One region of the Streptomyces sp. Qhu_M48 genome, then DNA from elsewhere that is predicted to be linked to it. Evidence: predicted binding sites of a transcription regulator. Region 1 holds the regulator's gene; the other holds the start of a gene.
The links. The regulator HspR, encoded in region 1, represses chaperone genes until heat shock. The targets are predictions, from matches to a motif close to TTGAGNNNNNNNNNCTCAA.

Region 1 (13,269 bases):
GCTGGGGCCACTGCTGCTGCGGGTACGGCGGCGGGGCCGCGTTGTACCCGTACGGCGCCTGCTGCGGTTGTTGGTGCTGCGGGGGGCGGTTGTCCCGGCCGCGTCCGTTCCTGAATCCAGCCACGTCGTCGAACGTACCCGCTTCCGCCGCGCGGGCGCTCCTCGGGCCGGTGCTTGCCACTGAGCTGTGACATCCCCTAGGGGGAAAGGCCGGGCGTTCGTTACAAATCCGACGTATCGCCTCAATGTCGTACTCGTAGCTTCGGAGATGTCAGCGACCCGAGCAAGGAGCCCTTCCGATGCGTGTCACCCGTCGTTCCACCCGTACCGCCGCCGTCGCCACCGGGGCTGTCGCCGCCCTCCTCCTGCCGGCCGCCGGAGCCTTCGCCGCCGACGGGCCGGACCGGGTTCCGGGGGCCGGTGCCACGAGCGGCCAGTCCGTCTTCTGGCGGAACGTCGATCTCGCGGACGGCTCCCTCGCCAAGGTCTACCAGGACGGTCCCGGCCGCTTCTCCGCCGAGATCTACGCCGACGGGTCCCTGATCGGCACCCTCACCAGCACCGACGGGCAGCCCGTCCACGGGCGGAACAACGGGCTCCACGTCGTCCTCCGGCCCGACGGCACCGTCACCTCCTGGATCGAGGACGCCCCAGCCCCGAAGCCGACCCCCGCCCCGAAGCAGAAGCCCGAGCCGGCCCCGAAGCCGGCCCCGAAGCCGGCTCCGAAGCCGGCCCCGGGGCAGGCCTCCGCCGAGGTGACGCTCCCCGACGGGAACACCGCCCGGTTCCACAAGAGCGCGTCCTGGCCCCGTGTCGAGATCAGCCGGCCGAACGGTCACGCCGTCGCCACCCTCGACCTGAGGCACCCGGCCGCCGGCCACCACGGCTGGACGTACAGGCTCGTCGACGCCGGCGGGCACCGGTACGAGCTCGCCGCCATCGACACCCCGAAGCAGGGCGCCGGCAGCTCGGTCTACGACTTCTGGGGCAGGCTCGTGGAGAAGCACGTCGCCAGGAAGGTCTGACGACACGGAAAAGGGCCGCCCCGCGATCTCTCGCGGGGCGGCCCTCTCATGTCCGGGTCAGACGGCCGGCTCCGGCTCCTCGGCCGGTTCCGGCTCGGGGTCGGCCGGGGTCTTCACCGATTCGAGGAGCAGCTGGGCCACGTCCACGACCGTGACGGACTCCTTGGCCTTGCCCTCGTTCTTCTTGCCGTTGACCGAGTCGGTCAGCATGACGAGGCAGAACGGGCAGGCGGTGGAGACGATGTCCGGGTTGAGGGACAGGGCCTCCTCGACGCGCTCGTTGTTGATGCGCTTGCCGATCCGCTCCTCCATCCACATCCGGGCACCACCGGCGCCGCAGCAGAAGCCGCGCTCCTTGTGGCGGTGCATCTCCTGCTGGCGCAGGCCGGGGACGGCGGACATGATCTCGCGCGGCGGCGTGTAGACCTTGTTGTGACGGCCCAGGTAGCACGGGTCGTGGTAGGTGATGAGGCCGTCGACCGGGGTCACCGGGACCAGCTTGCCCTCGTCGATGAGGTGCTGGAGCAGCTGGGTGTGGTGGATGACCTCGTACTCGCCGCCGAGCTGCGGGTACTCGTTGGCGATGGTGTTGAAGCAGTGCGGGCAGGTCGAGACGATCCGCTTCGCCGACTTCGGCTTCTTCGTCGACTCGTCCTCGTCGTCCTCGCCGAACGCCATGTTCAGCATCGCGACGTTCTCCTGGGCGAGCTGCTGGAACAGCGGCTCGTTGCCCAGGCGGCGGGGGGAGTCACCGGTGCACTTCTCGTCGCCGCCCATGATCGCGAACTTGACGCCCGCGATGTTCAGCAGCTCGGCGAAGGCCTTGGTGGTCTTCTTGGCCCGGTCCTCCAGGGCGCCCGCGCAGCCGACCCAGTACAGGTAGTCGTACTCCGAGAGGTCCTCGACGTCCTTGCCGACGATCGGGACCTCGAAGTCGACCTCCTTGGTCCACTCGACGCGCTGCTTCTTCGCCAGGCCCCAGGGGTTGCCCTTCTTCTCCAGGTTCTTGAGCATCGTGCCCGCCTCGGACGGGAACGCGGACTCGATCATCACCTGGTAGCGGCGCATGTCGACGATGTGGTCGATGTGCTCGATGTCGACCGGGCACTGCTCGACGCAGGCGCCGCAGGTGGTGCAGGACCACAGGACGTCGGGGTCGATGACGCCGTTCTCCTCGGCGGTGCCGATGAGGGGGCGCTCGGCCTCGGCGATCGCGGAGGCGGGGACGTCCTTGAGCTGCTCCTCGGTGGCCTTCTCGTTGCCCGACCCCGCGCCGCCAGGCGCTGATGGATCCAGCTTGCCGCCGCCGGCGAGCAGGTACGGGGCCTTGGCGTGCGCGTGGTCGCGCAGCGACATGATGAGGAGCTTGGGGGAGAGCGGCTTGCCGGTGTTCCAGGCGGGGCACTGCGACTGGCAGCGGCCGCACTCGGTGCAGGTGGAGAAGTCGAGGATGCCCTTCCAGGAGAACTGCTCGACCTGGGAGACACCGAAGACGGCGTCCTCGGCCGGGTCCTCCCAGTCGATCTCCTTGCCGGCCGTCGTCATCGGCAGGAGCCCGCCGAGCGCGGTGGAGCCGTCGGCGTTCCGCTTGAACCAGATGTTCGGGAAGCCGAGGAAGCGGTGCCAGGCGACACCCATGTTCGTGTTCAGCGAGACCGTGATCATCCAGGTGAAGGACGTGACGATCTTGAGCGCCGCGACGAAGTAGGTGAGGTGCTGGATCGTGCTCAGGTCGAGGTCGTCGAGCAGCGCGATCAGCGGGTACGAGGCGAAGAAGCCCGGCTCCCAGCTCGTCACGTGGTGCTGGACGCCTTCGAGGGCGCGCAGCGTCATGATGCAGAGGCCGACGATCAGGATGACGGCCTCGACGAAGTAGGCCTGGCCCGTCTTGGAGCCGGCGAAGCGGGACTTGCGGCCCGCCTTGGTCGGCTTGCTGAGCTGCCGGATCACGATGAGGGTCACGATGCCGAGGACCGTCATCAGGCCGAGGAACTCGGTGAAGATCTCGTACGGCAGCCAGTCGCCGATGATCGGGATCAGCCAGTCGGCCTGGAAGAGCTGGCCGAAGGCGTTCACGATCGTGAGGAGCAGCGAGAAGAAGCCCACGGCCACGAACCAGTGCGCGAAGCCGACGATGCCCCAGCGGTTCATCCGGGTGTGGCCGAGGAATTCCTTGACCAGGGTGAGCGTGCGCTGGGTGGGGTCGCCGGTGCGGGTGCCGGCGGGCACGGGCTGCCCGAGACGCACGAACCGGTAGATCTGCACGGTGGCACGGCCGAACAGCGCGACGGCCACCACCGTGATGGCGATCGACACGATGATCGCGGCGAGTTGCATGAGGGGCTCCTCGGGCGGGCCTACTAAGCGGTAACTTATGGAGTCCGTGCTGAGATTACCCGTTCGGGGCCCCGTGCTGTAGCGGAGCTCGCGGTGATCTGTGTCGCTCAGGCAAACCTTGCCGCGCGCCGCCTGCGGACTGCTGGAAGCGTACGCGCCAGGATCGACAGATCCATCCCCAGCCAGTGGTGGTCCACGTAGTGGAGGTCGAGCAGCTCGCGCTCCTCCCACGGCAGGTCCGAGCGTCCGCTGATCTGCCACGGGCCGGTGAGCCCCGGTCGTACGGAGAGCCGACGGCGTCCCTCGCCCGCGCATTCGCGGTGGGAGGGGGTCAGTGGACACGGTCCGACCAGCGACATCCGGCCCCCGACGACGTGCAGCAGCAGCGGCAGGGCGGCCAGCGGGCTCCTCGTGCGGAAGGTGAGCATCGTGAAGGGCCGCCCCCCGAGTCCGGCCACCGTGCGGCGGCGCAGCACGCCCCGGCCGGGGGTGGCCCCGCCGAGCGCGACCGAGAGGGCGACGGCGGCGAGGAGCGGGGACAGTGCGACCAGGAGGGCGAGCCCGCCCACGACGTCGAACGTGCGCTTGGCCGTCATTCCCCACACCCTTCCGAGCGGCGACCGAGGAGCGGGGACACGGGGATCCGTGGACCCGGGACTTGAGAATCATGGGATATTCGTGGGATATGCCTGCTTTGCCCGGCAAGGGGCAACCGGACTCTCTCACGCGTCACCCCGTCCGGTCCGGGATCGACGCGCGCCCGGCCGTGTATGAGTGAGATAAAGGGCGAAGAGTTGAGTCCCCTCCACTCAGGTCTGTTGACTCATCGAGAACCGTCGTGCATCCTTGAGTCAGATCCACTCAAGTACGTCAGCTGGAGGAATCGAAATGGCACGTGCGGTCGGCATCGACCTGGGCACGACTAACTCCGTCGTCAGCGTTCTGGAAGGCGGCGAGCCCACCGTCATCACCAACGCCGAGGGCGCCAGGACCACGCCGTCCGTCGTCGCCTTCGCGAAGAACGGCGAGGTGCTCGTCGGCGAGGTGGCCAAGCGTCAGGCCGTCACCAACGTCGACAGGACCATCCGGTCGGTCAAGCGCCACATGGGCACCGACTGGAAGATCGAGATCGACGGCAAGAACTTCAACCCGCAGCAGATGAGCGCCTTCATCCTGCAGAAGCTGAAGCGCGACGCCGAGGCCTACCTGGGCGAGAAGGTCGTCGACGCGGTCATCACCGTCCCGGCGTACTTCAACGACTCCGAGCGTCAGGCCACCAAGGAGGCCGGTGAGATCGCGGGCCTCAACGTCCTGCGCATCGTCAACGAGCCGACCGCCGCCGCCCTGGCGTACGGCCTCGACAAGGACGACCAGACGATCCTCGTCTTCGACCTCGGTGGCGGCACCTTCGACGTGTCCCTCCTGGAGATCGGCGACGGCGTCGTCGAGGTGAAGGCCACCAACGGTGACAACCACCTCGGTGGTGACGACTGGGACCAGCGCGTCGTCGACTACCTGGTGACCCAGTTCCAGAACGGCCACGGCGTGGACCTGGCCAAGGACAAGATGGCCCTCCAGCGCCTCCGCGAGGCCGCCGAGAAGGCCAAGATCGAGCTGTCCTCCTCCACGGAGACCTCGATCAACCTGCCGTACATCACGGCCTCCGCCGAGGGCCCGCTGCACCTGGACGAGAAGCTCACGCGCGCCCAGTTCCAGCAGCTGACCTCGGACCTGCTCGACCGCTGCAAGGTGCCGTTCCACAACGTCATCAAGGACGCGGGCATCAACCTCTCCGAGATCGACCACGTCGTCCTCGTCGGTGGTTCGACCCGTATGCCGGCCGTCGCCGAGCTCGTCAAGGAGCTGACCGGCGGTCAGGACGCCAACAAGGGCGTCAACCCGGACGAGGTCGTCGCCATCGGCGCCGCCCTGCAGGCCGGTGTGCTCAAGGGTGAGGTCAAGGACGTCCTGCTCCTCGACGTGACCCCGCTGTCCCTCGGCATCGAGACCAAGGGCGGCATCATGACCAAGCTCATCGAGCGCAACACCACGATCCCGACCAAGCGGTCCGAGATCTTCACGACGGCCGAGGACAACCAGCCGTCCGTGCAGATCCAGGTCTACCAGGGCGAGCGCGAGATCGCGGCGTACAACAAGAAGCTCGGCATGTTCGAGCTGACCGGTCTGCCGCCGGCCCCGCGTGGCGTCCCGCAGATCGAGGTCGCCTTCGACATCGACGCCAACGGCATCATGCACGTGACCGCGAAGGACCTGGGCACGGGCAAGGAGCAGAAGATGACCGTCACCGGCGGCTCCTCGCTGCCGAAGGACGAGGTCGACCGGATGCGCCAGGAGGCCGAGCAGTACGCGGACGAGGACCACCGTCGCCGCGAGGCCGCCGAGTCCCGCAACCAGGGCGAGCAGCTCGTCTACCAGACGGAGAAGTTCCTCAAGGACAACGAGGACAAGGTTCCCGGCGACGTCAAGGACGAGGTCGAGGCCGCGCTCGTCGAGCTGAAGGAGAAGCTCAAGGGCGAGGACACCGCCGAGATCCGCACCGCCACCGAGAAGGTCGCGGCCGTCTCCCAGAAGCTCGGCCAGGCGCTGTACGCCGACGCCCAGGGCGCCCAGGCCGCCGGCGGCGACGCCGGTGCCCAGCAGGCCCAGGCCGACGACGACGTCGTCGACGCCGAGATCGTGGACGAGGACAAGCCGAAGGGCGGCGCTGCCTGATGTCGGAGGAGACCCCGGGCTTCGAGGAGAAGCCCGACGTCCCCGCCGACGGCCCGCCCGAGGAGCCCGATACCGCCGCTGCCGCCGCCCCCGCCGACAAGGCGGAGGGGGCGGCCCCGGCCGGGGACGCTACGGACGTAGCCCTGCTGGCGCAGCTGGACCAGACCCGTACGGCGCTCGACGAGCGCACCGCGGACCTCCAGCGGCTCCAGGCCGAGTACCAGAACTACCGCCGCCGCGTGGAGCGGGACCGGGTCACGGTCAAGGAGATCGCCGTCGCCGGCCTCCTGTCCGACCTGCTTCCGGTGCTCGACGACGTCGGCCGGGCCCGGGACCACGGCGAGCTCGTGGGCGGGTTCAAGTCGGTGGCCGAATCGCTGGAGACCGTCGTCGCCAAGATGGGTCTGCAGCAGTTCGGCAAGGAGGGCGAGCCCTTCGACCCGATGATCCACGAGGCCCTGATGCACTCGTACGCGCCGGACGTCACCGAGACGACCTGCGTGGCGATCCTGCAGCCGGGGTACCGGATCGGCGAGCGGACCATCCGGCCCGCCCGCGTGGCCGTCGCCGAGCCCCAGCCGGGCGCGACCCCGGCCAAGGACGAGAGCAAGGCCTCCGACGAGGAGAGCGGTGCCCCCGAAGAGGGGTGACGCGCCGATCCTCGGAGCAGGGGTGACCGCCGGACCCCCGGCGGTCACCGGAGCAGTGACGAACACCGGAGCGGTCCGGAAGGAGGGACGTCGATGAGCACGAAGGACTTCGTCGAGAAGGACTACTACAAGGTTCTCGGCGTCCCCAAGGACGCCACCGACGCCGAGATCAAGAAGGCGTACCGGAAGCTCGCCCGCGAGAACCACCCGGACGCCAACAAGGGCGACACCAGGGCCGAGGAGCGCTTCAAGGAGATCTCCGAGGCCAACGACATCCTCGGCGACCCCAAGAAGCGCAAGGAGTACGACGAGGCCCGCGCCCTCTTCGGGAACGGTGGCTTCAGAGCCGGCGGACCCGGGGCCGGCGGCTCGTTCAACTTCGACCTGGGCGACCTCTTCGGAGGTGGCGCCCAGGGCGGTGCGGGCGGCGGCTTCGGTGGCGGCGGTGGCGGTATCGGGGACGTCTTCGGCGGCCTGTTCAACCGCGGCGCCGGTGCGGGCACCCGTACCCAGCCGCGGCGCGGTCAGGACATCGAGTCCGAGGTGACGCTCAGCTTCACCGAGGCCATCGAGGGCGCGACCGTACCGCTGCGGATGTCCAGCCAGCAGCCGTGCACGGCCTGTTCGGGCACCGGCGACAAGAACGGCACCCCCCGGGTCTGCCCGACCTGCGTCGGCACCGGACAGGTCTCGCGCGGCAGCGGCGGCGGCTTCTCGCTCACCGACCCCTGCGTGGACTGCAAGGGCCGCGGCCTCATCGCCGAGAACCCCTGCGAGGTCTGCAAGGGCAGCGGCCGTGCCAAGTCCTCCCGCACCATGCAGGTCCGCATCCCGGCCGGGGTGAGCGACAACCAGAAGATCCGGCTGCGCGGCAAGGGAGCGCCGGGCGAGCGCGGCGGGCAGAACGGCGACCTGTACGTCGTCGTGCACGTCGACGCCCACCCGGTCTTCGGCCGCAAGGACGACAACCTCACCGTCACCGTGCCGGTCTCCTTCACGGAGGCGGCGCTCGGTGGCGAGGTCAAGGTGCCGACCCTCGGCGGCCCCGCGGTCACCCTGAAGCTGCCCGCGGGCACCCCGAACGGCCGGACCATGCGCGCCCGGGGCAAGGGCGCGGTCCGCAAGGACGGCAGCCGCGGCGACCTCCTCGTGACGGTCGAGATCGCGGTGCCGAAGGAGCTGGACGACAAGGCACGTGACGCCCTGGAGACCTACCGCGAGGCGACCGCCTCCGAGGACCCCCGGGCGGAGCTGTTCCAGGCCGCGAAGGGAGCGTGACCCGGTGGACGGGCGCCGACGCAATCCGTACGAACTGACCGACGAGTCGCCGGTGTACGTCATCTCGGTGGCGGCCCAGCTCTCCGGTCTCCACCCGCAGACCCTGCGGCAGTACGACCGTCTCGGTCTGGTCTCCCCGGACCGCACGGCGGGCCGCGGCCGGCGTTACTCGGCCCGGGACATCGAGCTGCTCCGTCAGGTGCAGCAGCTGTCGCAGGACGAGGGCATCAACCTGGCCGGGATCAAGCGCATCATCGAACTGGAGAACCAGGTCGCGGCGTTGCAGAGCCGGATCGCGGAGCTGTCGTCCGCCGTCGACGGCGCGGCGGCGGCGATGCGGCAGCGCGAGGCCCAGGTGCACGCCTCGTACCGGCGCGACCTGGTGCCGTACCAGGACGTGCAGCAGGCGAGCGCGCTGGTGGTCTGGCGCCCCAAGCGCGGCGAGTAGGACAGAGAAGCGACGAGGCCCCTTCCACGGGTGTGGAAGGGGCCTCGCGCGTGTGCGGTGCGGCCCCGGCTACGGCCTCGCGCATGTCCCGTGCGTCCCCGGCTACGGGATGAGTTCGGCCACGATGTCGCCGAGGGTCTCCCACCAGGGGGCCGCGCCGGTGCCGAACGCGGCGGCCAGCGCGGTGCCGACGGCCCGGTCGAGCGGGGTGGGGTCGACGGCCGGGTCCCAGTCGGCGTCCACCGTGCCGTCCCCCGAGGACTCCAGGGTGCCGAGCGTCCGCCCGTCGCGGGTGAACCGGCTGTCCACGTGGGTGCAGGGGGCGAGGCGGTAGCGGATCCCGTCGACGCGGACGTCCACCCGGTAGGAGCGCCGCAGCAGCCGGCCCCGCGCGGGCCTGAGCCGGGCGGGCTCCCCGTCGACGGTGAGGGCGAGCAGGGCGGGCTTGCGGGTCCCGATGGGGGTGTGGGTGTTCGGGGTGGTTCCGGGGGCCCGTACGAGCTCCACGGTGGGCAGCCCGTGCCCGGAGACCCGAAGGGTCCCGGCGGGCCCGTCGAGGTCGATCTGTATGTACACGGTGGTCGGTTGTCCCGTTCGACGCTGGTCAGTTGTCCTGATCGAGGATGCCCGACTGGGCGATCAGGTAGCCGAGCTGGGCCCGGCTGCCGCTGCCGAGGGTGGCGGCGAGCTTGGCGATGTGGGCGCGGCAGGTGCGGACGTTCATGCCGAGGCGGCGGGCGATGGCCTCGTCGACGTGGCCCTCGACGAGGAGTTTGGCGATGGAGCGCTGGACGCCGCCGATGCCGTCCACGGACGGGCTGTAGGGGATCTCCTCCTCCCAGGGCACCCCGTGCAGCCAGAACTGGTCGAAGACGCCCACGAGGTACTGGACGAGGCCCTCGTGGCGCAGTTCGAGGGCGACCTGGCGGTCGCTGCGGGCGGGCACGAAGGCGACCTTGCGGTCGACGATGATCAGCCGGTCGACGATCTCTTCGAGGGTGCGCAGTTCCAGCCCGTAGGGGGCGACGCGCTCGACGTAGGCGAGGGTGGCCGGATGGTGGCGGGCGGTGTGCTGGTAGAGCGTGCGCATCCGGACACCGCGGTCGAGGAGCGGCTCCATGCGGCGCAGGGCGGCTTCCAGGGTCTCGGGGCGGCGGCCGCTGCCGGGCTGGATGGTGAGGAGCTCCACGGTGCACTCGTTGATGACGCGGTCCAGCGTGGCGTTGATGACGCTGAGGCCTTCGAGGACGGTGATCGCCTGGGTGGCCGAGGGGTCCTGGGTGTGGATGGCGAGGAACGGCTCGAACGCGTCGGCCAGGGCGATGGCGTGCTGGCGCCGCGCCTGTATCTCCTGCTCGATGGGGTGGATGAGCTGGTTGAGCGCGATCGAGGGCGGGATCGGATGGAGCCACTGGCTGTCGTCCGGATCCGGGTGCAGGAGGGACAGTTCCTTCAGGCAGGGGGCGGCCTCGGCCTCGGAACGGGCGATTCGACCCGTGCGGAGCGCGTTCGCGTACAGCTCCTTGCCCACGTCGCATAGTTCACCGTGACTGTGGTTATGACCTGACACGTCACATTCGAGCCTCATTTGCACCCCCCTCAGGGTCATGAATTACAGGAACATGATGCCCGGCTTGGCTGGTGGAAAGGAGCGTGAGTGAGCCATCGTCTAAGACGCGGGGGGGAGGTAGTGATCAAAAGAGGTGGAGATCGGCCATGACCAGGATGGTTCGTGCACTTAGCGCCATAGCCGTTGCGGCGGCTGCTCTCGGTGTGCTCGCGCTCGACGGCGAGCCCTCGTGGGAGAGTCACCCGGCGCACTCGGTGGTGGCGGGGCCGGACGAGCCCTCGTGGGAGACCGCTCCGGGACACGACGTGCTCGCCCGTCCCGAGCCCTCGTGGGAGGTCGCCCCCGTCCGGAGCGAGCCCTCGTGGGAGACCGCCGCGGGGCGTGCCGTGCTCGCCGGCCCCGGGGAGCCGTCCTGGGAGTTCGCCACCAAGGGTGCGGGAGCGTGAGCGTCCCGCCAGATGACCGCCGGTTCCGCCGGGAGATGGCTTCGGCCTACCGATCCGGCTGGCACTTCGTCGACCTCGCGACCGCCATCCCCCACCGTGGCGACGCGCTGAAGGTCACCCTCTTCGGAGAGCCCATCGTCGTGGCACGGGAGCAGGACGAGGACGTCCGCGCCTACCGCTGCCTGCGCCGCCCCCGGGGCGCACCACAGCCGATCCGCTGTGCCATCCGGTACGGCATGATCTTCGTCAACCTCGACCAGCGGGACCACCAGCTGATCGAGCCCGAGACCATCACCGCCACCCCCCGCAGTGCCTGAGCGATTCCCCCGTCGTTGTAGATCGCTCCGGCACTTCCCCCACACAGCGGCGCCATCGCGGACCTGAAACGCGATGGCGCCGCTGTGCTGCCCGGACTCGTCCCGTACGCGGGGGTCCGGGCTTTCCCGCTCTCCGTACGGGAGTGCTCCAGGTCGTGCCGGACGCGAGGGGCTTTCCCGTACGGGGTCAGGCGCGGCCCATCGCCCGGGTGAGGGTGATCTCGATGACGACCCGGTCCGGGTTGGGCGCCGGTGTGCGTCCGTAGCGCTCCGCGTAGCGCGCCACCGCGTCCTCGACGACCTCCGCCTCCGTACGGATGCGGGCGACGCCCTCCAGGGTGGCCCAGCGCCCCTTGTCGACCTGGCAGACGGCGACCCGCGCGCCCTCGGTGCCCGCCGCCAGGACGTTGGCCACCTTCCGGCTGTGCTTGTTGGTGATGACCCGCGCGTACCCGTTCTCGGGGTCGTACGTGACGCCCACCGCCACGACGTGCGGGGTGCCGTCCGGGCGCGGGGTGGTCAGGGTGCTCATGTGGTACTCGCGCCAGAAGCCGAGGTACGAGTCGGTGGGGTTCTTCGGGTCGGTGGCCATGCCCCGGAAACTACCCGGGTGAGGTCTCGCCCCGACACCTTGAGTGCGATCGACTCAACTTTGTGTACCCTGGAGAAGTCATAGGAGGAGGACCCACGAGAACCCAGGAGGAGCACCGCACGTGGACGCCGAACTGACCAACCGGAGCCGGGACGCGATCAACGCGGCCAGCAGCCGCGCCGTGTCCGACGGACACGCCGACCTGACCCCCGCCCACCTGCTGCTCGCGCTGCTCACGGGAGAGGACAACGAGAACATCGTCGACCTGTTCGCCTCGGTCGAGGCCGACCAGGCCGCCGTGCGGGCGGGCGCCGAGCGGCTGCTCGCCACCCTGCCGAGCATCACCGGGTCGACGGTCGCGCCCCCGCAGCCCAGCCGCGACTTCCTCGCGGTCATCGCCGACGCCGACCGGCGGGCGAAGGAGCTCGGCGACGACTACCTGTCCACCGAGCACCTCCTCGTCGGGATCGCCGCCAAGGGCGGCCGCGCCGGTGAGATCCTCGACGCGCAGGGCGCGAGCGCATCGAAGCTGCTCGACGCGTTCGAGAAGAGCAGGGGAGGACGCCGGGTGACCACACCCGACCCGGAAGGGCAGTACAAGGCGCTGGAGAAGTTCGGAACGGACTTCACGGCGGCCGCGCGCGAGGGCAAGCTCGACCCGGTCATCGGCCGCGACCACGAGATCCGCCGCGTCGTGCAGGTGCTGTCCCGCCGCACCAAGAACAACCCGGTCCTCATCGGTGAGCCCGGCGTCGGCAAGACCGCCGTCGTCGAGGGCCTCGCCCAGCGGATCGTGAAGGGCGACGTACCCGAGTCGCTGAAGAACAAGCGGCTCGTCTCGCTCGACCTCGGCGCGATGGTCGCCGGGGCCAAGTACCGCGGCGAGTTCGAGGAGCGCCTCAAGACCGTCCTCTCCGAGATCAAGGAGAGCGACGGCCAGATCATCACCTTCATCGACGAGCTGCACACGGTCGTCGGCGCGGGCGCCGGCGGCGACTCCGCCATGGACGCGGGCAACATGCTCAAGCCCATGCTGGCCCGCGGCGAGCTGCGCATGGTCGGCGCGACCACCCTCGACGAGTACCGCGAGCGGATCGAGAAGGACCCCGCCCTGGAGCGCCGCTTCCAGCAGGTCCTGGTCGCCGAGCCCACGGTCGAGGACACCGTCGCGATCCTCCGCGGCCTCAAGGGCCGGTACGAGGCCCACCACAAGGTGCAGATCAACGACTCCGCGCTGGTGGCCGCCGCGACCCTCTCCGACCGGTACATCACCTCCCGCTTCCTCCCCGACAAGGCCATCGACCTCGTCGACGAGGCCGCCTCCCGGCTGCGGATGGAGATCGACTCCTCGCCCGTCGAGATCGACGAGCTCCAGCGCTCCGTGGACCGGCTCCGCATGGAGGAGCTGGCCCTCAAGAACGAGACGGACGCGGCGAGCAAGCAGCGCCTGGAGAAGCTGCGGCGCGACCTCGCCGACCGCGAGGAGGAGTTGCGCGGCCTCACCGCCCGCTGGGAGAAGGAGAAGCAGTCCCTCAACCGGGTCGGCGAGCTGAAGGAGCGGCTCGACGAGGCCCGCGGCCGCGCCGAGCGCGCCCAGCGCGACGGCGACTTCGACACCGCCTCCAAGCTGCTCTACGGGGAGATCCCGGCCCTGGAGCGGGATCTGGAGGAGGCGAGCGAGGCCGAGGCCCAGCAGGAGTCGTCGAAGGACACGATGGTCAAGGAGGAGGTCGGACCCGACGACATCGCCGATGTCGTGGGCGCCTGGACGGGCATCCCCGCCGGCCGTCTCCTGGAGGGCGAGACGCAGAAGCTGCTGCGCATGGAGGACGAGCTCGGCCGGCGGCTGATCGGCCAGTCCGAGGCCGTGCGG
Region 2 (15,400 bases), 6.5 Mb from region 1:
GGCGGCGGTGATCTCGTACAGCGGATCGGCGTGCCGCCCGTACGAGACGGCGACCCCGGCGAGCGGAAGGAGCGGCGAGACGGCGAGCAGCAGGCTCCGCGCGCCCCGGAAGCCGGCCCCGTGGGCGAGTGCGAAGGCCCCGCCGACGACGAGGAGCACGGCCACCACCCAGGACCCGCGAAGCGCGGGCCCGACAGCCCACCAGAACCGCGCCCAGCGCCCGAGGGGGCTCCCGGCGGCGGGCGCGCGCCGCCGGGAGCCCCCGTTGGCGGCGGCCGGCGCGGGGAGGTGTCCGAGGGAGGTCAGGAGCTCGTCGCGGACGGACGCGAGGACGGGGCCCGCCGCGCCGGAGCGGACGGCGGCCGAGACGCGGGCCGCGCAGCCGCCGCAGGACTCGACGTGCTTCTCCAGGGACCAGGCGTCCGTCTCGGGGGCCGTGCCCCGCGCGTAACGGGCCGCCAGGGTCTCGGTGACGTGCCAGGGGGACGTCATGCGGTGCCTCCCAGGGCGTGGGGTCCCCCGGGGCGGGGCGCCCCGAGAGCCGCGCGCAGTTCGCGGCGGGCGCGCAGGGCGCGGGTCTTGACGGTGCCCTCGGGTATGCCGAGGAGCCGGGCGGTCTCGCGGGTCGTCAGGCCGTCGACGACGGTCGCCCGCAGGACCTCGGCGAGTTCGGGAGAGATCCGGTCGAGGGCGGCGCCCACCTCCCCGTACTCCAGGCCCGCGAGCACCCGTTCCTCGGCGGAGGGCGCGGTCGGGGGCGGTTCCGCCGGGGTGGCGGCGCGCTCCACGCGGGCGCGTGCCCGCTGGGCGTCGACCAGCCGCCGGGCGGCGATCACCCAGAGCCAGCCACCGGCCTCGCCCCGGCCCCGGTGGCCGCCCGCCGAGCGCCAGACCGTGACGAAGGTGTCCTGGAGGACCTCCCGTACGGTCTCCTCGTCCGGGCAGCGCCGGGCGAGGCGCGCGTGCAGCCAGCCGGCGTGCCGGTCGTACAGCACGGCGAGCGCCTCGGTGTCCCCCCGGGCGACCGCGCGCAGCAGCGCGGAGTCGTCCTCGTCGCCCCCGGCGGGGCCTCCCCCTGCGGGGCGCAACAGTCTCACGCCCTCTCTATCGCCCGCGCGGGCCGGTCCGGTTCACGGGATCGCGCGTGTGTGCCGGTTCCGTCCACGGGATCGCGCGCGTGCCCGGCCCGGTGCGTGTCCCTCCGCTCAGGGGTCCGTCGGCGGGCCGCCCTCCGGGAGGGCGGCGAAGACCCGCCGGAGGGCGGGAGGGCGTTCCCCGTCGCCGGCGACGACGAGGCGGTGGCGGTACGTCACGGAGTACCGGAAGCCGTCGGCGACCGGGCTGCCGGTGGGCCGCTCGGGGACCCGGGCGTACGCGGGGTCCTCCAGGGCGGCCCGGAGCTCGGCGGCCTCGGCGGGGGTCTGCCGACCGGTGCGGGGCGGCTCGGTTCCGGAGCGGCTGGTCCAGCCGCCGTCGTAGTGGACGACGAGCCGGTTGCGGACTCCGGCGAGGCCACCGCTCACGACCACCTCGACGAGGACCTCACCCGGCTGCGGGTCGGCCGACGGGGTGCCCGCAGTGCCCGGGGTTCCCGCAGTGCTCGGGGTGCTCGGGGTTCCCGGCGTGGCGGTGGTGGTGCCCGGGCCGGTGTTGCCCGGGCCGGTGGTGGCGCCGGGTGCGGTGGCGGTGGGGCCGGTGGCGCCCGGCGCGGACCCGCCGCCCGACCCGCAGCCGCTCACGCCGCCGACCAGGGCACCCGCCAGCAGCAGGGCCCCGCACCACGTCCGCCGTACGCCTCGCACCATGGACCGAGCATGCCGGGTGACGGGCGCGGCGCGCAGCCGGACGGCCGGGTTCGGTCGGGACGGCCGGGGCCCGGGGCCGTACGTCAGGGGCCGTCCCGGACGATTCCGGTGAGCGGCCCCCGGTACCGCCAGCCCAGCGAGTCGTACAGCGCGAGCCCGTCCGTGGTCGCGGAGAGCACCCCGGTCCCGGCGCCCGCCTGGGCGGCGGCGGCCTCCAGGGTGCGCATGACGTTGGCGCCGAGACCGCGCCGCCGGTGCGCGGTGTCGGTCTCGATCTGGTCGGCGACGGCGGTCGAGCCGGTGGGCGCGATCTGGCCGCGGGCGGCCAGGGTGCCGTCGGGGGCGAGGATCCGGACCCGGATGACGCCGTCCCTGACCTCGGTGGTCCGGGCGTACCCCTCCGGCGGCACGGGCCGGGTCCCGGGGTCGAGCGGCTTGACCATCATGAAGCCGGGGTCGTCGGGGACGGTCCACCCGTCGGTGATCCACGCGGCCGCGTCCTCGGGGCCCGCCATGATCTTGAGCCAGCTGTACGGGGCTGTGAGGCGGGCGCAGAGCGCGCCGACGGAGTCCGCGTCGGGGGCGGGCAGGACATGCCGCACGACGTGCCGGGGGAGACCGACGTCGATCCGGTATCCCCAGGGCTCGGCGACGGCCGCCGGGGTCCCCCGGGAGAGGGTCCAGCCCGCCACCCACGCCGATGTAATAGACGAGATATCCATAGGGTCATTACATCGGCTCGGGCCCGGTCGACGGGAGAGTGATCGCTCAGAGCGAACGGGCGGTCGGGAACATCCTCGGGCTCACATGCATTGAGTCCACATAGCTCAACTTGACTGCCGAAGGGGAGATCATGGCTTCTGACTCCAAGCCGTCCGTGCCGCTCACTCTGCCCGTGCTGCCGCTCGACGACGAGGTCGTGCTGCCCGGCATGGTGGTGCCGCTCGACCTGTCCGACAACGAGGTGCGCGCCGCCGTCGAGGCGGCCCAGGCCGCCGCCCGGCCCGGCGCCGGAAAGCCGCGGGTGCTGCTCGTGCCCCGCGTCGACGGGACCTACGCCGGAACCGGCGTCCTCGGCACCGTCGAGCAGGTCGGACGGCTGTCCGACGGCGACCCCGGAGCCCTGATCCGCGGCATCGGCCGCGTGCGCATCGGCGCCGGTACGACCGGGCCCGGCGCGGCCCTCTGGGTCGAGGGCGGCACCGTCGAGGAGACCCTGCCCGACCCGCTCCCCGGCCAGGTCACCGACCTGATCAAGGAGTACAAGGCGCTGGCCACCAGCTGGCTCAAGAAGCGCGGTGCCTGGCAGGTCGTCGACCGCGTCCAGCAGATCGACGGCGTCGGCGCCCTCGCCGACAACTCCGGCTACTCGCCCTTCCTCACCGTCGAGCAGAAGGTCGCGCTCCTGGAGACCGCCGACCCGGTCGCCCGCCTCAAGCTCGCCACCGCCCAGCTCCGCGAGCACCTCGCCGAGCAGGACGTCGCCGAGACCATCGCCAAGGACGTCCAGGAGGGCGTCGACAAGCAGCAGCGCGAGTTCCTGCTCCGCCGCCAGCTCGAAGCCGTCCGCAAGGAGCTCCGCGACCTCAACGGCGAGTCCAAGGACGCGGCCGACGAGTCCGACGACTACCGCGCCCGCGTGGAGGCCGCCGACCTGCCCGAGAAGGTCCGCGAGGCCGCCCTCAAGGAGGTCGAGAAGCTGGAGCGGTCCAGCGACCAGTCCCCCGAGGGCTCCTGGATCCGCACCTGGCTGGACACCGTCCTCGAACTGCCGTGGAACGAGCGATCCGACGACGGCGCGGCCCGGTACGACATCAGGGGCGCCCGCGCCGTCCTCGACGCCGAGCACGCGGGCCTGGACGACGTGAAGGAGCGCATCACCGAGTACCTGGCCGTGCGCAAGAGGCGTGCCGAGCGCGGCCTCGGCGTGGTCGGCGGCCGCCGCGGCGGAGCCGTACTCGCCCTCGTCGGCCCGCCCGGCGTCGGCAAGACCTCCCTCGGCGAGTCCGTCGCGCACGCGATGGGACGCGAGTTCGTGCGGGTCGCCCTCGGCGGCGTACGGGACGAGGCGGAGATCCGCGGTCACCGCAGGACCTACGTCGGCGCCCTCCCCGGCCGGATCGTCCGCGCGATCAAGGAGGCCGGGTCCATGAACCCGGTGATCCTGCTCGACGAGATCGACAAGGTCGGCTCCGACTTCCGCGGCGACCCCGCGGCGGCCCTCCTCGAAGTCCTCGACCCGGCGCAGAACCACACCTTCCGCGACCACTACCTGGAGGTCGAACTCGACCTCTCCGACGTCGTCTTCCTGGCCACGGCCAATGTCCTCGAAGCCATCCCCGAGGCCCTCCTCGACCGTATGGAGCTGGTCAGGCTCGACGGCTACACGGAGGACGAGAAGGTCGTCATCGCCCGCGACCACCTGCTGCCCCGGCAGCTGGAGCGCGCGGGCCTGGAGCCCGGCGAGGTCGTCCTGGAGGACGCGAGCCTGCGCAGGCTGGCCGGTGAGTACACCCGCGAGGCGGGCGTCCGCACCCTGGAGCGCGCCCTCTCCCGGCTGCTCCGCAAGATCGCGGCCCAGCACGAACTCGGCGAACGCGCACTGCCCTTCACGGTCGGCCCCGACGACCTGCGGGGGCTCATCGGACGGCCGCACCACGTACCGGAGTCGGCCCAGGACCCGGCGGAGCGCCGCACCGCCGTCCCCGGCGTCGCCACCGGGCTCGCGGTGACCGGCGCGGGCGGTGACGTCCTCTTCGTGGAGGCGTCCCTGTCCGATCCGGAGACCGGCGCCTCCGGCCTGACCCTCACCGGTCAGCTCGGCGACGTGATGAAGGAGTCGGCGCAGATCGCGCTCTCCTTCCTCCGTTCGCACGGCGCGGAACTGGAGCTGCCCGTCACCGGTCTGAAGGACCGCGGCGTGCACGTCCACTTCCCGGCGGGCGCCGTCCCCAAGGACGGCCCGAGCGCGGGCGTCACCATGACGACCGCACTGGCCTCGCTGCTGAGCGGCCGGCTCGTCCGCACGGACGTGGCCATGACCGGCGAGGTCTCCCTCACCGGCCGGGTCCTCCCGATCGGCGGCGTCAAGCAGAAGCTGCTCGCCGCGCACCGGGCGGGCATCACGACGGTCGTGATCCCCAAGCGGAACGAGGCCGACCTGGACGACGTCCCGGCCGAGATCCTGGAGAAGCTGGAGGTCCACCCGGTGACGGACGTCCGTCAGGTGCTGGAGATCGCGCTGGCTCCGGCGGCGGTACCGGTGGGCGTGGCGGCGTAGCGGGCCCACGGTGAGCGGGGTGTCCTCGGACGGGGCACCCCGCTCCGCCGTGTCCGGTGGGAGCCGGGGCGCACCGGAGGAAATTCGTCACCTGGATGTCAGCGAGGGGTGTCATGCTCGTACGCATGAACGAAGACGCCTTCTGGGCTCTCATGGACGAGTTGAGCCGCCGCCCCGGTGACCGGGACGAGCGGCTGGAGTGGCTGCGGACGGAGTTGCTCCGCCGGCCGGCCACGGAGAGCGTGGAGTTCCAGGTGCGCCTCGAGGACGCGGGCGAGGCCGCGGCGACGCACGCGCTGTGGCGGGCGGCGAACCGGATCGAGGGCGGGTCCTGCTCCGACGACGGCTTCGACTACTTCACGCTCTGGCTGGTGGGCCAGGGGCGCAAGGTGTACGAGTCGGTCGTCGCCGACCCGGACGCGCTGGCCGACGTGCCCGAGGTGCGGGCTCTCGTGGGACGCCACCAGGACGAGTGGGACGACGACGAGTGGCCGGAGTGGGAGGAGCTCGACTACGTGGCGCAGGACGCCTACGACGAGCTGACCGGCCAGGAGGACGACGAGGGCGAGGAGTTCCTCGACGCCGTCGAGGAGCTGGCCGAGGAGCTCGCGGACGAACTCGCCGACAGCCGGGGCTGGGAAGAGGACGGCGAACCGCAGGGGGCTCGACCGGAGGGGTTGGCGCTACCCCGGCTCACCGCCCTCTTCCCGCTCGGGAGATCCGGCTCCTAGGAGGCGGACGTGTTCCGGCGCCGGCCCAGGAGCAGGCTGCCCGCCGCGAAGACCGCGAGGCCGCCCGCGCCCGCCAGGGCGAGGGGGAGCGGCGAGGAGGGGGCCGCGGCGGTCTCGGCGGAGAGGGCCGGCGCCTGCTCGTCGCCGCCGTGGCCCGCGTGGCTCACGGTGGACAGGGACGCGCCCGCCGCGATCTTCGCCTCGGTCGGGGCCTTGGCCTGCGCGGGCGCGGCCGCGGCGCCGAAGGTGACGTCCGAGCAGCTGTAGAAGGCCTCGGGGCTGTCGTTGCGCTGCCACACCTTGTAGACGATGTGGCGGCCGGTGCGGGCCGGGAGGGTGCCCGTGAAGTTGTAGAAGCCGTCGGTGGCGGTGCGGGTGGTGTTGTAGACGGCGACGGGGGTCGCGTCCAGGTCCGACCACTTCAGGGGCTGCGTGGGGTCGAAGCCCGGCTTGGTGATGTAGACGGTCATGGTGCCGGCGTGGGCGGCGGTCACCCGGACCTTGAAGCCGAAGGAGCCCGCGGCGACCGCGGTCGCCGGCCAGTCGGTGCGCGCCCAGTCCAGGGCCCGGTACTTCGCGCGGTTCGCCGAGCAGAGCTTGCCGTCCGGGATGACCGTCTGGTGCTGGCCGGCGGCGTTGGCGATGTTGACCTCGTTCCAGTCGTAGAGCGGCTGGGTGCCGGAGTCGGCGACGAGGTCCTTGCACACCTGCGACTTGGGCGTCTCGGGGCCCTCGGCGTAACAGGCGGCCACCCGGCTGACGGGGTTGAAGACGGCACCGTGGGCGCTCGCGGTGGTGGGGGTGAGGCTGACGAGTGCGGCGGCGGCGGACAGGGCGGCCACGCCGGTGGCGGTACGGCGGGAGGACTGCATGCGGGGGCTCTCTCTCGTGCGTGGGGGAGGACGGAACGAGCAACGCGCGCTGAGCGCCGGGAAGTTGAATACCGGGCGATCGGCGTAGAGCGTCGCATTGGTCCATACCAATAGGCAAGAGGGTCGGCCGGAAAAGCCGAAGCGGCCCCCGGGGGTGCCACACACCCGGGGGCCGCCTCGTGAGACGTCGGCGTCAGCCGTTCGCGAGCGCCCGCACCCGCGAGAGATCGCCGTTGAAGTGGTTGTGGTCGCCGACCGTGGGGCCGGAGGACGTGTACTGCCACATCGTGTAGTACTGCCAGCCGGCCGGGAGTTCGCCCACGGTGGCGGCGTACCGCGCGATCCACAGCGGGTTGGTCGCGGCGAAGCCCGCGTAGTTGCCGGTGCACTGGGTCCACCAGCTGGTCGCCGTGTAGATGACGGCGTCCCGGCCGGTCCTCGCCTTGTAGCGATTCACGAAGTCGCGGATCCAGCTCACCATCCCGGCCTGGGTCTTGCCGTAGCAGGTCGCGCCGTACGGGTTCCACTCGATGTCGAGCACCCCCGGCAGGGTCCTGCCGTCCGGCGACCAGCCCCCGCCGTTGTTGACGAAGTAGTCCGCCTGGGCCGCGCCGGTCGTCGTGTCCGGGGTGGCGAAGTGGTACGTGCCCCGGATCATGCCCACGTTGTACGAGCCGTTGTACTGCTGGGCGAAGAAGGTGTTCTTGTAGTAGGTGCCCTCCGTCGCCTTCACGTAGGCCCACCTGACGCCGCTGTTCCACAGCGTGGACCAGGCGACGTTCCCCTGGTGACTGGAGACGTCCACGCCTTCCGTCTGCGCGGCCCGGCCGGAGCCGCCGCCGGGTGCGCCGTCGCGCCCGTCGTGGGCGAGGACGCCCATGCCCATGCTGGCGGAGCCGCGCGCGGGAACCTGCCGGACGCCCGGGTCCTGGGCGGCACCGGCGGATCCGGCGAGGGGGAGGAGGAGGGCCAGGGCCGCGAGCGCGGCGCCGGCGAGGGTCGTTCCGGATCTGTGCACACGCATTGCGTGCCTCCGAAAGGATCGGTGGGGGAGCGATGTCGACAGGTCTGGTGTGGACATGTCAGCGATGACGCCGGTGATGACGCTACGCACGTAGACCCGGCCGACGGAAGGGGGCCCGGACGCCGCCGTTGGTCTACTCCTGCGAAACTCTGAAGGAGCTGCGGCGATGGCCTCGGCCGGAAGAAACTTTCAACGGCCGGAAAGCCGTCGGCGGGCCGTGAGAGAACTCCTGAGAGGTGCTGACGTGCACGGAAGCGGTACGGGAAGCGAACACCGGGCCACCCCGTCCGCGGGCGGTTCGGGAAGCGAACACCGGGCCACCCCGTCCGCGGGCGGTACGAGCCGGGCCACCCCGCCCGTCGCGGTCGACCGGGAGTTCCTCGCGCTCGAACGCGAGCTGGCGGTCTTCCTGCGCCGCGCCCGCGCCCAGTCCGGCGAGATGGCCCGCGAGGTCCACCCCGAGCTGGAGCCCGCCGCCTACGGGCTCTTCGTCCGCCTCGACGACGCCGGCCCCCAGCGGGCCACCGAACTCGCCGGGTACTTCGGGGTCGGCAAGGCCACCATGAGCCGGCAGCTGCGCGCCCTGGAGGACCTCGGGCTCGTCGCCCGCGACCCCGACCCCGCCGACGGCCGCGCCTCGCTCGTCCGTCTCACCGAGGAGGGGCGGAACCGCTTCCGGCGCGTCCGCGACGCCCGTCGCGAGCGGTACGTCCGCAAGCTCGCCGACTGGGACCGCGCCGAGGTCGCCGAACTCGCCCGCCTCCTGAACCACTTCAACGTGCGCGCGGAAGGCTGACCGGGCCGAGCTCCAGGAACGCGGCCGTCGCGTCGTCGTGCAGCTTCCAGCGACGTATCCCGCCCGCCCGCTCGTCCGCCGCCTCCAGGATCCGTACCCGCTGGAGCAGGCCGAGCGCGCCCTCCTCGCGCAGGACGCCGTGGCACTCCGCCCAGTCGCCCTCGGCGAACAGCTCCACCCAGCGGCTCGCCCCGTCCGTGAGCGCGGCCAGGGACCGCACCCGCGCGCGCGGGCTCGTCCCCGTCACCGCCCGTTCCGCCACCGCCGGGTCCGCCGCCGCCGTGAAGAAGCCCCCCTCCCGGTTCCGCAGCCGGTCCGTCGCCGCGAGGGAGCGCAGGATCTCGTCCGGCACCCGGTCGAGCCGGTCGTCGAGCACGGCCCGCACCGCCCCCTCCGGCGACTCCAGGAGGAGGACGGAGTCGGAGAGGACGAGGTGTTCGACCGAGGTGTCGTCCCAGCGGGCGAGCACCACGGTTGCCTGAGGGGTGCGTACGTGAGAAAGGTCACAGGTGTCCCGGTGGGCTTCCGCGGTGCGCCGGATTGCCCGCGACAGGATCTCGGACAAGGACATGTCCGGCCGGGAAGCGGACAGTTCGGTCAAAGCCCCGCCGAGCCGAGCGGTGAACCACGGCACGGTGTGCACACAACCGTCATCACCGGCGGGTGGTGTGACGCCGTCGAGGAGGACGACGGTTCCCCCGCTGCCCGAAGAGGGCAGGGCGGTGGCCACCCAGTCCTCGTTGGGGCGTTCGGGGCTGCCGGGGAGGGAGGCGACATCGCTGCGCATGACGACCAGTGTGCCCGGCTCCGCACACTCCTTCACCGGACCTGCAAATGACCGGAAATGGCCTGTACCAACCCGCGGAGGGCGACGGAAGAGGCGGAGCGGTCACCTCCGCGGAGCTGCGGGCGGGCATCCTGCCAAAGCCCGCCCGGAAGATCCAACCGAGGGCCTTTCGGGGCCCTGCGGCGCCACCCGGAGAAGTTGTTCGCCAACTCATGAGTGTTGTTCACTCGTTCGGGTGGCGGAGCGGCCGATGCGCGCCCCCTTCACAGAAGCGCTGGAATGGTCGGAAGCCGTACCAGGGGTGGGGGTGCTCCATGTGACCGGCCGTCACCTCTGCTTTGTGGGCGGACGAGTCAAGAATGCGAGCACCGGTGCAGATGAAGCGGCCTCGGAGCAAGAACGGCACGCGGAGCCAGACCCCCGGTGCGGCGCCGACCGTGGAGGGCACCGCCACGGCACCCCCCGCGGGGACGCAGCTCCAGGACCCCGCACGGCCCCAGCCCCCCGCCGGCCGCGCCAAGCGCGTCCGGAACCGGCTGGTCGCCGGTGTCGCCCTCGTGGGCATCACGGTCCTCGTCGCCGGAGTCCCCGCGATCCTCACCGCCTCCGCCCAGCTCAACGACGCCCAGAGCCTGCTCACCCTCGCCGAACTCGACCGGCAGGCCGTCACCCTGGCCCACTCCCTCGCCGACGAGCGCGACGAGGTCGTCGCGTACATCGCCGCGGGCCGTGACAACCAGACCGGCGACGCCAAGGACAAGCGGCAGATCACCAGCACCCGGTCCACCCGGGTCGACCGCCAGATCGACGAGATCCGGCCCGCCGCCTCCGTCGAACTCCGCCGCGACCTCGCCGGGGTCCCCTCCGTCCGCCGCACCGCCCTCACCGGCAAGGGCTCGGCCCTGGAGGCCCACCGGGCCTACACGCAGGTCATCGGCAAGCTCCAGGTCCTCGCCGACGAACTGGCCGACCAGACCCCGGCCCGCGCCGCCGACACGGCGCTGACCGAGGCCACCCGCGCCCCCGCGGCCCTCGGCCGCGCCGTCGAGCAGGCCTCCGCCGCACGCGGACTGCTCATCGCCGCGCTCTCCGTGCCGCAGCCCGAGCCCACCGGCGAGGTCCACTACGACCCCGAGACCGGCACCTACGTCCCCGACGTGCCCGCGGGCGCCGCCGAGGCCGACCGCGCCCGCGACAGCCTCACCGCCGCCGCCCAGCAGGCCCGGGTCCGTGAACTCGCCGCCCTCGGCGACTTCGACCAGGCCGCCGGCTCCGCCGCCCGTGACTCCTTCGCCGCGACCGTCGCGGGCCCCGACGTCAAGAGCGCCGAGCGCGCGCTGGCCTCCCTCACCGACCAGCCCCGGCTGACGGAGACCGAGCGCGAGACCGACCCGGCCGGCCTGGAGGCCGCGCTCTCCGCCCGTATCGAGCAGATGCGCGGCGTCGAGTCCGCGCTCGCCGCCGAGCGGGTCGAACGGCTCGGCGCCCTCCGCGACGACGACGTCACCGCCCTCGAACTGCGCGTGGCCTTCCTCGGCGGCTGTCTGCTGGTCGCGATCGGCATCTCCACGTACGTCGCCCGCACCCTCACCCGGCCGCTCGCCGTCCTCCGCATCGGCGCGGCCAGGCTCGCCGGCGCCCCCGCCCCGCAGGCCGAGGAGCCGATCCGCTTCACCGGCCGCAACGACGAGTTCGCGCAGGTCGTCCGCTCCCTGAACACCCTGCACGGCAAGCTCTCCGGACTCGCCGTCCACAGCGAGCGCCTCAGCGGCGGACAGGCCGACCTGACCGCCGCCAAGGAGGCCCTCGGCGCCGAGCTGGCCACCCAGCGCGCCGACCTGCAGGGCCAGGTCGCCCTTCTGACCGCCGACCTCGAACGGCTCAGGAGCACCGTCCACCACACCTTCGTCAACCTCTCGCTGCGCAGCCTCGGGCTCGTCGAGCGGCAGCTCGGCGTCATCGAGAAGCTGGAGGAGCGCGAGCAGGACCCGGACCGCCTCGCGACCCTCTTCAAGCTCGACCACATGGCGACCGTCATGCGCCGCCACAGCGAGAACCTGCTGGTGCTCGCCGGGCACGAGCACGTCCACGGCCACGCCGGGCCCGTCCCGCTCGTCGACGTGCTGCGCGCCGCCGTCAGCGAGATCGAGCGGTACGAGCGGGTCACCATCCAGTCCCTGCCGCCGCACGCCCAGATCGCGGGCTTCGCCGCGGACGACCTGAGCCACCTGATCGCGGAACTCCTGGAGAACGCCACCTCCTTCTCGCCGCCCGACGCCGAGGTCCAGCTCTCCGGCTGGCTCCTGGAGTCCGGTGAGGTGATGCTCTCCGTGCAGGACGCGGGCATCGGCATGACCTCCTCCCGGCTCGCCGAGCTCAACGCGCGCCTGGCCGAGGCCGACCCGGCCGCCTTCGACGGCGAGGGCCTCGGCATGCGGGTGACAGCGCTGCTCGCCGCCCGCCACGGCGTCCGCGTCGAGCTGCGCGAGCAGAAGCCGGGCGGCACGGCGGCCGTCGTGGTCCTGCCCCGGCCGCTGCTCCCCACCGCCCCGCCGGCCGCCGTGACGGAGCCGGTACGGGTGCCGGGCGCGCCGCCCGCGCTCCAGCTGCCCGGTTCGGCCGCGGAGGCGAACTCCAACACCCTGCAGTCCCGGAACCGCGACCCCCTCGTCGAGGCGGCCGAGCGGGCGTTCCTGGCGGCGGAGGTGAACGCGGCGAAGGAGCGGCACGAGCCGGAGCCGACCGCGCCGGTGGATCCGGAGCCGCAGCCGCAGCCGGGGACGCCGTTCGAGCCCGCGTACGACGGGACGCCGTTCGAGCCCGCGTACGACGCGACGACGCCCGCGTACGCCCCCGAACCCGCGTACGAGGAGCCCGTTCCCGACGGGCCCCACGACGGGCCCGTCGCCCCCCGCGAGTCCGTCTCCGAGACCACGCTCCAGGTCCGGCTGCCCGACCCGCCGCCGGAGCCGGACGCCCACGAGCGCGCCGCCGACGCGGCCGCCGACCCCGCACCGCACGCCGGGCCCGCACCGGCGGAGCCCGTACCCGCGGAGCCGGTGCGCACCGAGACCGGACCCACCGGACCCACCGGGCCCCCGGCGCCCTCCGACCCGGAGCCGGTCACCGACCAGCCGGTTCCCGGGCCGCGCAACGCGCAGGGGGAGCGGGTCACCGACAAGGGCCTGCCCAAGCGCACCCCGCAGGTGGTCCGCCCGGCCGGCGCCGCCACCACGCCCCGTCAGGGCGGCGTGGACGCGGAGGCCCTGCGCCGCCGGCTCGGCGGCTTCCACCAGGGCGCCAAGGCAGGGCGCCGCGACGTGGAGGCCGAGATGGACACGCCGGGCGCGGAAGCCGTAAGGACTGCACGTACAGAGGAGATGACGGGGGACACAGTCGAGGAGGCACGCAGTTGACTGCGACGGGAACGTTCGGACTGAGCACGGAAGCCCGCAACCTGCAATGGCTGCTGGGGAATCTGGTGGAGGAGGTACCCGGGGTCCGCTCGGTCGCCGTCGTCTCCTCCGACGGCCTGATGCTGCTCTCGTCCGACCCGGCCGCCCAGCAGAGCACGACGGCCGCCGCCGAAGCCGGCCGTCCCGACGGGCCGCGCGGCTCCAGCGCCGATCTGGCCACCATCGTCTCCGGCATCGGCAGCCTGACCATCGGCGCCGCCCGGCTGATGGACGGTGGCGGGGTCAAGCAGACCATGGTGGCGATGGAGGAGGGCAGCGTCTTCGTGATGTCGATCAGCGACGGTTCGCTGCTCGGCGTGCACGCCACGCCCGACTGCGACATGAGCGTCGTCGCCTACCACATGGCGCTCTTCGTGGGCCGCGCCGGTCACGTACTCACCCCCGAAGTCCGCAGCGAGCTGCGCAAATCGATGGAGAGCACCCAGTGACGTCAGTTTCGTCGGCCTACCCCGGGCCCCACGCCCACCGGCTGCCGGTACGGGGAGACGCGCGCCGCCCGGCGCGCGTACGCCCGTACTCGCTGACCGGCGGTCGTACCCGCTTCGGCCACGTCCTGCTCGTCGAGACCTTCGTGGCGGCGCTCGAAGCGCCCGCCGTGCGCAAGGTCCTGACGGACGGCGGGCCCGGCGCCCGCGGTCTGATGCCGGAGATGCGGGCCATCGTCGAGATCTGCCGCCGGATGCGGACGGTCGCGGAGATCTCGGCGCTGTTGAAGATGCCGTTGGGGGTCGTCCGGGTGCTCCTCAGCGACCTGGCCGACCAGGGAAAGATCCGTGTGTACGGGACCGGTCACGGCACCGGCCAGCCCGACCGCGCGCTCCTCGAAAGGGTGCTGAGTGGACTCCGTCGTCTCTGACGCCTCCGCCGTCTCCGATGCTCCGGCGGTGGCGGGCATTCCCGCGCAGCCCAAGGCGCCCGACACCGATCTGTTCCGACGGGATACCGCCGGCCCGGACACCGAGGACGGCGCCCGGGACTGGCAGCTCGACCACACCCGTGCCCCGATCGCGACGAAGATCGTCGTCGCGGGCGGCTTCGGCGTGGGCAAGACCACCTTCGTCCGGGCGGTCTCGGAGATCACCCCGCTCCAGACCGAGGCGCTGATGACCCGGGCGAGCGAGGACACCGACGACCTCACCGCCACCCCGGACAAGATCACCACCACGGTGGCGATGGACTTCGGCCGGATCACGCTCGACAACGACCTGGTGCTGTACGTCTTCGGCACGCCGGGGCAGCAGCGCTTCTGGTTCATGTGGGACGACCTGGTGCGCGGGGCGATCGGCGCGATCGTGCTCGCCGACACCCGGCGGCTCACGGACTGCTTCCCGGCCCTCGACTACTTCGAGAGCTGCGGACTGCCGTACATCGTGGCCGTCAACCACTTCGAGGGCACCGAGCTGTTCGAGGCGGACGACGTCAGGGAGGCCCTGACCGTGCCCCCGCACGTGCCCGTCGTGATCATGGACGCGCGCAAGCGGTACAGCGTCGTCGAGAGCCTGCTCGCGATGGTCGCGCACGCGCTCGAAGCCACCCCCGAATAGTTCTCCCCGTCACGCCAGGAGCACCACCCATGCGGAAGATACTCATAGTCGGCGCCGGTCAGTCCGGTCTGCAGCTCGCCCTCGGCCTCCAGTCGCAGGGGTACGAGGTCACCCTCATGTCGAACCGGACGGCGGACGAGATCCGGGCCGGCCGGGTCATGTCCACCCAGTGCATGTTCGACACCGCGCTCCAGCACGAGCGGGACCTCGGCCTCAACTTCTGGGAGTCCCAGGCCCCGAGGATCGAGGGCCTCGGCGTCTCCGTGGCCGCCCCCGACTCCAGCCGCGCGATCGACTGGGTCGGCAGGCTCGACGGGCACGCCCAGTCCGTCGACCAGCGGGTGAAGATGGCCGGCTGGATGGAGACCTTCGCCCAGCGCGGCGGCCAGCTGGTGATCCACGGCGCGGCCGTCGGCGACCTGGACTACTTCTCCCGTAGCTACGACCTGGTGCTGGTCGCGGCGGGCAAGGGCGAGCTGGTCTCGATGTTCGGCCGGGACGCGTCCCGCTCGCCGTACGACGCGCCGCAGCGGGCCCTCGCCGTCGCCTACGTCCACGGTCTCGGCCCGCGCCCCGAGCACCCGGAGTTCGACGCGGTCCGCTGCAACCTCGTCCCGGGCGTCGGCGAGCTCTTCGTCATGCCGACCCTGACGACCGGCGGCCGTGCCGACATCCTGTTCTGGGAGGGCGTCCCCGGCGGCCCGCTCGACGTCTTCCAGGGCGTCAAGGACCCGGCGGAGCACCTCTCCCTGACGCTCGAACTGATGGAGAAGTTCACGCCCTGGGAGTACGCGCGGGCCACCCGGGTCGAACTGACCGACGCGGGCGGCACCCTCGCCGGCCGGTACGCGCCCACCGTCCGCAACCCGATCGGCCGCCTCCCCGGCGGCGGTCTGGTCCTCGGCGTCGCCGACGTGGTCGTCGCCAACGACCCGATCACCGGCCAGGGGTCCAACTCGGCGTCCAAGTGCGCCGCCGCGTACCTCGCGTCCATCGTCGAGCACGGCGACAAGCCCTTCGACGAGGAGTGGATGCGGGCCACCTTCGACCGCTACTGGGACACCGCGCGGCACGTCACCAAGTGG

Region 2: the regulator HspR is predicted to act here: its motif matches at 2,618-2,636, upstream of lon (endopeptidase La).

What each region holds. Positions count from the first base shown of each region.
Region 1 is NZ_CP195432.1:15,489-28,757, forward strand. Features, by position in the region: gene ACRRSS_RS00080 (Yip1 family protein) at 1-124, opposite strand, end outside; gene ACRRSS_RS00085 (hypothetical protein) at 300-1,025, shown strand; gene ACRRSS_RS00090 ((Fe-S)-binding protein) at 1,083-3,362, opposite strand; gene ACRRSS_RS00095 (sugar transferase) at 3,470-3,958, opposite strand; gene dnaK (molecular chaperone DnaK) at 4,251-6,095, shown strand; gene grpE (nucleotide exchange factor GrpE) at 6,095-6,745, shown strand; gene dnaJ (molecular chaperone DnaJ) at 6,839-8,023, shown strand; gene ACRRSS_RS00115 (heat shock protein transcriptional repressor HspR) at 8,028-8,471, shown strand; gene ACRRSS_RS00120 (hypothetical protein) at 8,574-9,047, opposite strand; gene ACRRSS_RS00125 (helix-turn-helix transcriptional regulator) at 9,076-10,080, opposite strand; gene ACRRSS_RS00130 (hypothetical protein) at 10,188-10,487, shown strand; gene ACRRSS_RS00135 (hypothetical protein) at 10,484-10,804, shown strand; gene ACRRSS_RS00140 (pyridoxamine 5'-phosphate oxidase family protein) at 10,992-11,396, opposite strand; gene clpB (ATP-dependent chaperone ClpB) at 11,518-13,269, shown strand, end outside.
Region 2 is NZ_CP195432.1:6,550,533-6,565,932, reverse strand. Features, by position in the region: gene ACRRSS_RS29300 (zf-HC2 domain-containing protein) at 1-492, opposite strand, end outside; gene ACRRSS_RS29295 (RNA polymerase sigma factor) at 489-1,097, opposite strand; gene ACRRSS_RS29290 (hypothetical protein) at 1,206-1,805, opposite strand; gene ACRRSS_RS29285 (GNAT family N-acetyltransferase) at 1,889-2,527, opposite strand; gene lon (endopeptidase La) at 2,659-5,085, shown strand; gene ACRRSS_RS29275 (DUF4240 domain-containing protein) at 5,211-5,816, shown strand; gene ACRRSS_RS29270 (lytic polysaccharide monooxygenase auxiliary activity family 9 protein) at 5,813-6,688, opposite strand; gene ACRRSS_RS29265 (lysozyme) at 6,882-7,712, opposite strand; gene ACRRSS_RS29260 (MarR family winged helix-turn-helix transcriptional regulator) at 7,957-8,508, shown strand; gene ACRRSS_RS29255 (hypothetical protein) at 8,486-9,295, opposite strand; gene ACRRSS_RS29250 (nitrate- and nitrite sensing domain-containing protein) at 9,655-12,711, shown strand; gene ACRRSS_RS29245 (roadblock/LC7 domain-containing protein) at 12,708-13,199, shown strand; gene ACRRSS_RS29240 (DUF742 domain-containing protein) at 13,196-13,627, shown strand; gene ACRRSS_RS29235 (GTP-binding protein) at 13,608-14,315, shown strand; gene ACRRSS_RS29230 (styrene monooxygenase/indole monooxygenase family protein) at 14,345-15,400, shown strand, end outside.